3 regions of the Kitasatospora sp. NPDC127035 genome follow, and region 3 is predicted to be linked to each of the others. Evidence: riboswitches for the same ligand, from Rfam matches in the RefSeq annotation. Region 3 holds a riboswitch; each other region holds the start of a gene.

Region 1 (2,252 bases), on a different contig from region 3:
AGCTCGTCCGGGACCGCGCCGTAGCTGCGGCTGTCGCTGTCGACCGGCCGGTTGTCGGAGAGCAGCCACCAGCCCTTGGGGCGCCGGGCGTCGGCCCGTTTGACCACCAGCAGGTCCTGCTGGAACGGGTGACGGAACACCACCACCGCGCCCGGCCTGATCCGTGCTCCGTACCGGACCAGCAGCTGGTCCCCCTCCCGCAGCGTCGGCACCATCGAGTCGCCCGCCACGTCGATCAGCCCGAACGGCGCGCCGCCCCCCGGGGTGCCGTCCTCCGGTTCCGCGCTCCGTGCCACGACTCGTCCTCCCGGCTCGCGCCCGCGTCCTCGGCTCCCAAGTCTGCCGTACGGACCGTCACCCGCCGGTGTCCGGATTGGCCGGGTTCCGGCTCGGCCTTTTGCCCTAGGCCCGCCGCCCGATCGCGAAACCCCGCGACCGGCGGGGTAATCTCGGCCGCGGGAAGACGATCTAAGGAAGGACTCCCATGTTCTCTCGTCTGTTTGCACCGCGTGCCACCGCGCACGCCCACTGCGACCTGCCCTGCGGCGTGTACGACCCCGCCCAGGCGCGGATCGAGGCCGAGTCGGTGAAGGCCACTCAGGAGAAGTACCAGGCCAACGAGGACGCGCACTTCCGCGCCCGCGCCGTCATCATCAAGGAGCAGCGCGCGGAGGCCGTCAAGCACCACATCTCGGTGCTCTGGAGCGACTACTTCAAGGCCCCGCACTTCGAGAAGTACCCGCAGCTGCACCAGCTGATCAACGACACCCTGAAGGCCGCCTCGGCAGCCAAGGCGTCGACCGACCCGGCCACCGGCCAGGCCCTGCTCGACCTGATCGCCGAGGTCGACAAGATCTTCTGGGAGACCAAGCAGGGCTGACCCCCGGTCAGCACCCCTCGGCCGCCCCCGTCCGCACCGCCGGACGGGGGCGGCCGTGCGTTCTCCGCGGGTCGGGCCCCGCCGCCGCCCAGGCCCGCGTCCGCGGCCTGCCCGGGCGGTCCGCGTCCGCGCCCGCCCCGGTAAGGGTTACCTGACCGGAGCGCTTGTTATGCTGCCTGGGCGTCCCGAGGGGAAGCCGGTGCGAATCCGGCGCTGACCCGCAACGGTGAACGGTGCCCCGCACCGTGAGTCCGACCGCCCCGGGGCGCCGACCTCCCGACAACTCGCCGTGGACTGCGAGGGGATGCCGCCCCGGCGTACCCTCCGCCCGGACGTGCCGCCCCGCGCCGCCCCGGCCCGAGGCGAAGGCGCGCCGCTTGTGAGCACCACCGCCACCGCACCCCCGATACCGGCCGCCGCGCCGCCCGCGCCCGGGACACGCCGGACACCCACCGCGCCGCTGGCCGCCGGCCTGGCCGCGGCCCTGCTGCTCTCGCTGGTCTGCGCCGTGGCGGTGGGCTCCTCCGGACTCGGCTGGGCCCGGGTGCTGCGACTGCTCGGCGCCGGCCTGACCGGCGGCCGGCTGGAGGCCGACGAGGCCGCCGCCTACGCGATCGTCTGGGAGATCCGGCTGCCGCGTGCCGTCCTCGCCGCCGTGGTCGGCGCCGGACTGGCCGCCACCGGGGTCGCGGTCCAGGCGATGGTCCGCAACGCGCTGGCCGACCCCTTCGTGCTCGGCATCTCCTCCGGTGCCTCGGTCGGCGCCAACGCCGTGCTCATGCTGGGCGCCTTCGCCTCGCTCGGCGTCTGGGCGCTCTCCGTCTCCGCCTTCGGCGCGGCCCTGCTCGCCATGGTGCTCGTCTACCTGACGGCCCGTACCGCCTACGGCCTCACCCCGCTGCGCCTGGTGCTGACCGGCACCGCGATGTCCTACGGCTTCTCCGCCGTCACCGCGCTGATGGTGTTCGCCGCCGCCCGCGGCGAGGCCGCCCGCTCCGCCATGATGTGGCTGCTCGGCAGCCTCGGCGGGGCCACCTGGGGCTCGGTGCCGATCGCCGCCGTCACCGTGCTCGCCGGACTGACCCACCTGATCTGCTCCGCCGGGCGGCTGGACGCGCTCGCGATGGGCGACGAGACGGCCGCCTCGCTCGGAGTCGACCCGGACCGGCTGCGCCGCGAACTGTTCGTCGTGACCGCCGCCGTCACCGGCACGGTCGTCGCGGTCAGCGGCGCGATCGGCTTCGTCGGGCTGATGGTCCCGCACGTGGTGCGGATGCTGGTCGGCGCCGGCCACCGCCGGGTGCTGCTGATCGCGCCGCTCGCCGGGGCCCTGCTGCTGGTCTGGGTGGACATCGTCTCGCGCACCCTGCTG
Region 2 (2,252 bases), on a different contig from region 3:
CTCCTCGATGTCCGCGTGCCAGGTCTCCAGGTAGACGCAGGCCGCGCCCTTGCGACGGCCGCCCTGGTTGACGGCGGCGACCGAGGAGTCGAGGGTGCGCAGGAACGGGACGATGCCGTTCGACTTGCCGTTGGTGCCCCGGATCAGCGAGCCGCGCGAGCGGATCCGCGAGTAGGAGAGGCCGATGCCGCCGGCGTGCTTGGAGAGGCGGGCGATCTGGGCGTACCGCGAGTAGATCGAGTCCAGGTTGTCCAGCGGCGAGTCCAGCAGGTAGCAGCTGGACATCTGCGGGTGCCGGGTGCCGGAGTTGAAGAGGGTCGGCGAGGAGGTCAGGTACTCCAGCCGGCTCATCAGGCGGTACAGCTCGGCCACCTCGCGCACCGACTGCTCGTTGTCGCCGACCGCCAGGCCACAGGCGACGCGGAGCAGGAAGTGCTGAGGGGTCTCGACGACCTTGCGGGTGATCGGGTGACGCAGCAGGTAGCGGGACTGCACGGTGCGCAGGCCGAAGTACTCGAAGCGGTCGTCGCCGGCCGGGTCGACCAGGGCGTTCAGCGCCTCGGTGTGCTTGGCGACGAACGCGGCGGTGGTGTCGCCGATCAGGCCCTCGGCGTGGCCGACGGTGATCGAGGTGGAGAAGGAGACCACGCCCTGGGTCGCCGCCTCGTCGACGATCTCCAGCGCGAGCAGCCGGGCCGCCAGCTTCGAGTACTGCGGGTCCTCGGCGATCATCGACGCGGCGGCGTCGATGGCCAGGCCGCGCAGCTCGGCGAAGTCCGAGCCGGCGTTGCGGCCGCGCAGCGCGGCGGCGGCGACGTGACCCGGGTCCACCTGGGGGAGGTCGACGCTGCGGTCGGTCAGCACGCGGAGGAGCGCGCCGCCGGGGTCGGAGACCGTACGGTCGGCGGGGGCGGAGCTGGAACCCTGGGCGGGCAGGGTGACTGAGGCAGCGGTGGTCAAGGCGCTCTCTCCTGGCGGCGATCGGCGTCGGTAGATCGGGGGGCCGGGCCGTTCGGGGCAGGGGAGGACGGCGCGGGCGCCCGTGGCGTCGCGCGGCGTGTCGTCCCCGGCCCGCCCGCGAGGCCCGGAAGGTGGTGCTCGTGCTGGGGCCTCTGCGGGGAGGCGCTCGCACACCGTCGGCAGGTACTCGGACTCGCGGGCTCCCATGGGGAGACGGCCGCTCACCGCTGCGGGGCAGTCCCGGACTTGCACCGGGTTCCCCTGCGTCGACAGCAGGGTCGAGCATACATCTAGTGGTGCTCTCTCGATGCGACACCACATGTTGTGCAGCGCGGCGTGTTGGCGCGATGACCGCTGGTACCGGGGCGGGAGCCGGGAAGGGGCGCGGGCCGGGGTTCCGGACGCCCCGGGGCTTGTCAGGATTCGGAAACGGAATGGTGACCGGGGCGGTCGCCGGTCAGGGCCATGCCCTACGATCTCGCCTCATGAGCGACGGAACGGGCGTGCCCGGGGAGTGGTCTGGACAGCCCGCTTCGCCGGGGGAGCAGCCGGCCCCTCCCGCCGGTGCGGGGGGCGCACAGAACCAGCAGCCGGGTGGACCCGGACCGGTGCCGCCGGGGCAGCAGCCCTCCGGCGGCCAGGCCGTGCCGCCGGCACCGGGCGGCTTCGGACCGCCTCCGGCGTCGTACGGACCGCCCGCGCCGCCGCCGGCCCGGCCGCCGGCGCCCGCGGCGCCGCAGCCGCCGCAGTCGATCCAGGTGCCGCCGCCCGTTCAGCCGCCTGTTCAGCCGCCCGCGCCGCAGCCTCCGGTGCAGCCCCAGCCGGCGCCGCAGCCCCAGCCGCCGATGCCGGTGCCCTCGCACCACTGGCAGCATCCTCCGCAGCCGCAGCCGCAGCACCTACCGCCGCCGCAGCAGCCGCAGCAGACCGAGCCGGACTGGGCCGCGCTCGCCGACCGCAACGCGGCCGAGCACCGGCGCAAGACCCGGTTGAAGATCATCGGTGCGGCCGTCGCCGTCCTGATCATCGGCGGCGCCGTCGCCGGCGGCCTGCTCCTGCTGGGCAAGGACGGCGACGAGAAGCCGATCGCCGGGCCCACGTCGACCGCGACCGGGGCCACCCAGCAGCCGGCGCCGTCTCCGACCGGTTCCGCCAAGCCGACCCCGACGTCCACCCCGACGCCGACCCCCACTCCGAGCGCGACCCCCGACGACCCGTCGAAGCCGCTCTGGGACGCCTCCACCGACCCGGCCCCGCAGGACGCGGCGGCGCTCTTCTCGGCGCTCACCGTG
Region 3 (2,252 bases):
TAGGTGACGCCGGTGCTCTTCGAGGTGGCTATCTGGGCCGGGGTCGCGGTCGCGTGGGCGGGGACGGCCGACAGCACGAGGGCGCCGGCGGCCAGCGAGACGGTCACCGCGGAGGCGGCGCGTGAGGAGGCGGCGCGTGAGGAGGCGAAGCGCGAGGAGGCGGGAACGGGCACGGAACGGCTCCTTGGTGTGGCGGGCGCCGATCCGGCCCCGGCCCCGGTGCCCGGTCGGGCGCGCGGCGGCTGGGGCGGCCGCCGCCCGGATCGCGTGGGCTGGCTTTCGCTGATGCTGCGCGGCCGGGCGGGCATTCGGGCTCGGGCCGGCACGGTCACCGCCCCACACCGCTGCGCGTCAGCCCCGGATTCACACCGGATTCCCCCGCTCGGCCACCGCGGACGCTACCGCACCGGCGGGGCAGTCACGAGGTGGGAAAGGAGACATGACGCTTCGTTGACGCCGACTCCGCGAGCGTGGTCTGATGAAATGCTTTTTCATCCTCGGCAGTCAGGGGAAGCCGGTCCGATTCCGGCGCTGACCCGCAACCGTAGACCCGCCCCACCCCGGGCTGGTGAGCCGGAATGCCTGCGCCGGGGCCTTGTTCCAGGAGTGCTTGCGTCGTCGTGGACTACGACGCGGTCAGAACGGCCCCGCGCGAAGGAGGCCGTCGGCTGCGCTGTGGCATCCCGACGACTGATCAGGGAGTCGCCGGTGAGGGCCAGCAGCAGTCGTACGAGTCACAGAGCCCGGGGGTTCACGTCCCTGGTGGCCACCGGTGCCGTCGCGATCGCCGCCGGCGGCACGGTCCTGCTCGGACACCCCGGCAGGGCCGCCGCGGACCCGATCGAGGAGTGCACCGCCACCACCGGAGCGATCGTCGCCGTCGACTTCGGCCACTGGGGCGGCGGAGTCGTCCGCGGCTGCGACGCCCACCCCACGACCGGGATGAACCTGCTGCACAACGCGGGCTTCACCACCACCGGCACCGAGCACGACGGCCCCGCCTTCATCTGCCGGCTCGGTAACGGCGCCTTCGGCAACGGCACCCAGTACCCCACCGTCGCCGAGGAACCCTGCGTCAACACCCCCCAGGCGACGGCGTACTGGTCCTACTGGATCGCCGAGCCCGGCCAGGCGACCTGGTCCTACAGCCGCTACGGCGCCGGCACGCAGAAGCCCAAGCCCGGCGAGGTCGAGGCCTGGGTGTACGGCGGCACCGACATCGGCGGGACGAGCGGAGCGCCCTCCTTCACCCCGGACTCCGTCCGGGCCAGGAACACCGGTCCGTCGCCGTCCGCCTCCGCGTCGCCGTCGGCGTCCCCGAGCCCGACCCTCCCGCCGCCCGCGGGAGACCCCGCCGCCGCGGCGGCCTGGCTGGCGGGCCGCCTCGTCAACGGCGAGTACATGGGGAACTGGGCCTTCGAGGGGGCCGACTTCCCCCGGACCGCCCTCACCGCGACAGCCCTGGCCGCCGCCGGGACCCAGGACCCGGCCCTGCGCAAGGTCGTCGCCTACCTCGCCGCCCACACCGACGCCTTCCTGTACCCGGACGGGCCGAGCGGCAAGCCCGACTCCAAGGCCGCCGCGCTGCTGGCCCTGGTCGCCGAGAGCACCGACGGCAACCCCCGGGACTTCGGCGGCCGCGACCTGATCGCCGCGCTCACCGACCACGTGTGCGTCGCGGCCGGCGAGAACGGGGAGTGCACCGCGGCCGGGGACTTCCACGGTGCGGCCTCGCCCTGGGTGCAGGCGTGGGCCGTGATCGCCCTGCAGCGCGCCGGGGTCACGCCGCCCGCCGCGACGCTCGCCCGCTTCACGGTCCTGCAGTGCGCCGACGGAGGCATCGCCGGCTCGATGATCGTGGCCGGCGGCCACTGCGAGTCCGACCCGGTGGCCACCGGCCTCGCCGTCCTCGCCCTGCGCCCGGCGGCCGGCTTCGAGCCCACCGCGAAGAAGGCCGCGGACCAGCTCGCCGCGAGCCAGCAGGCCGACGGCTCCTACGCCCCCTACGTCGGCGCCGCCGGCGACACCACGAGCACCGCCGCCGCGGCCCAGACGCTGAAGGCCGTCGGGCAGGGGGCCAAACAGGCCACCGCCAAGGCCTGGCTGGCCGCCCGCCAGGGCGAGGACGGCGGCTTCGGCCCCGACGAGTCGACCGCCGAGGCCGACGCGGCCGCCACCGAGCAGGCCGTCCTGGCCCTGACCGGAACCGATCTGACCACCGTCCGCCACAACCCGAACGGTGCCACCACCAC

Evidence for each region. A riboswitch is a leader RNA that binds a small molecule or an ion and turns the genes downstream of it on or off. The one in region 3 is predicted to bind cobalamin.
Region 1: it holds a riboswitch for cobalamin, as region 3 does, so the genes downstream of both, ACFWIC_RS13150 (iron ABC transporter permease) here and ACFWIC_RS21400 (prenyltransferase/squalene oxidase repeat-containing protein) in region 3, are expected to answer to the same signal.
Region 2: it holds a riboswitch for cobalamin, as region 3 does, so the genes downstream of both, ACFWIC_RS13005 (ribonucleoside-diphosphate reductase subunit alpha) here and ACFWIC_RS21400 (prenyltransferase/squalene oxidase repeat-containing protein) in region 3, are expected to answer to the same signal.

What each region holds. Positions count from the first base shown of each region.
Region 1 is NZ_JBHXDN010000015.1:49,915-52,166, reverse strand. Features, by position in the region: gene sodX (nickel-type superoxide dismutase maturation protease) at 1-215, opposite strand, end outside; gene sodN (superoxide dismutase, Ni) at 485-880, shown strand; cobalamin riboswitch at 1,022-1,158, shown strand; gene ACFWIC_RS13150 (iron ABC transporter permease) at 1,260-2,252, shown strand, end outside.
Region 2 is NZ_JBHXDN010000015.1:15,553-17,804, forward strand. Features, by position in the region: gene ACFWIC_RS13005 (ribonucleoside-diphosphate reductase subunit alpha) at 1-936, opposite strand, end outside; cobalamin riboswitch at 1,121-1,263, opposite strand; gene ACFWIC_RS13010 (hypothetical protein) at 1,770-2,252, shown strand, end outside.
Region 3 is NZ_JBHXDN010000030.1:80,821-83,072, forward strand. Features, by position in the region: gene ACFWIC_RS21395 (hypothetical protein) at 1-173, opposite strand, end outside; cobalamin riboswitch at 303-379, opposite strand; cobalamin riboswitch at 452-605, shown strand; gene ACFWIC_RS21400 (prenyltransferase/squalene oxidase repeat-containing protein) at 763-2,252, shown strand, end outside.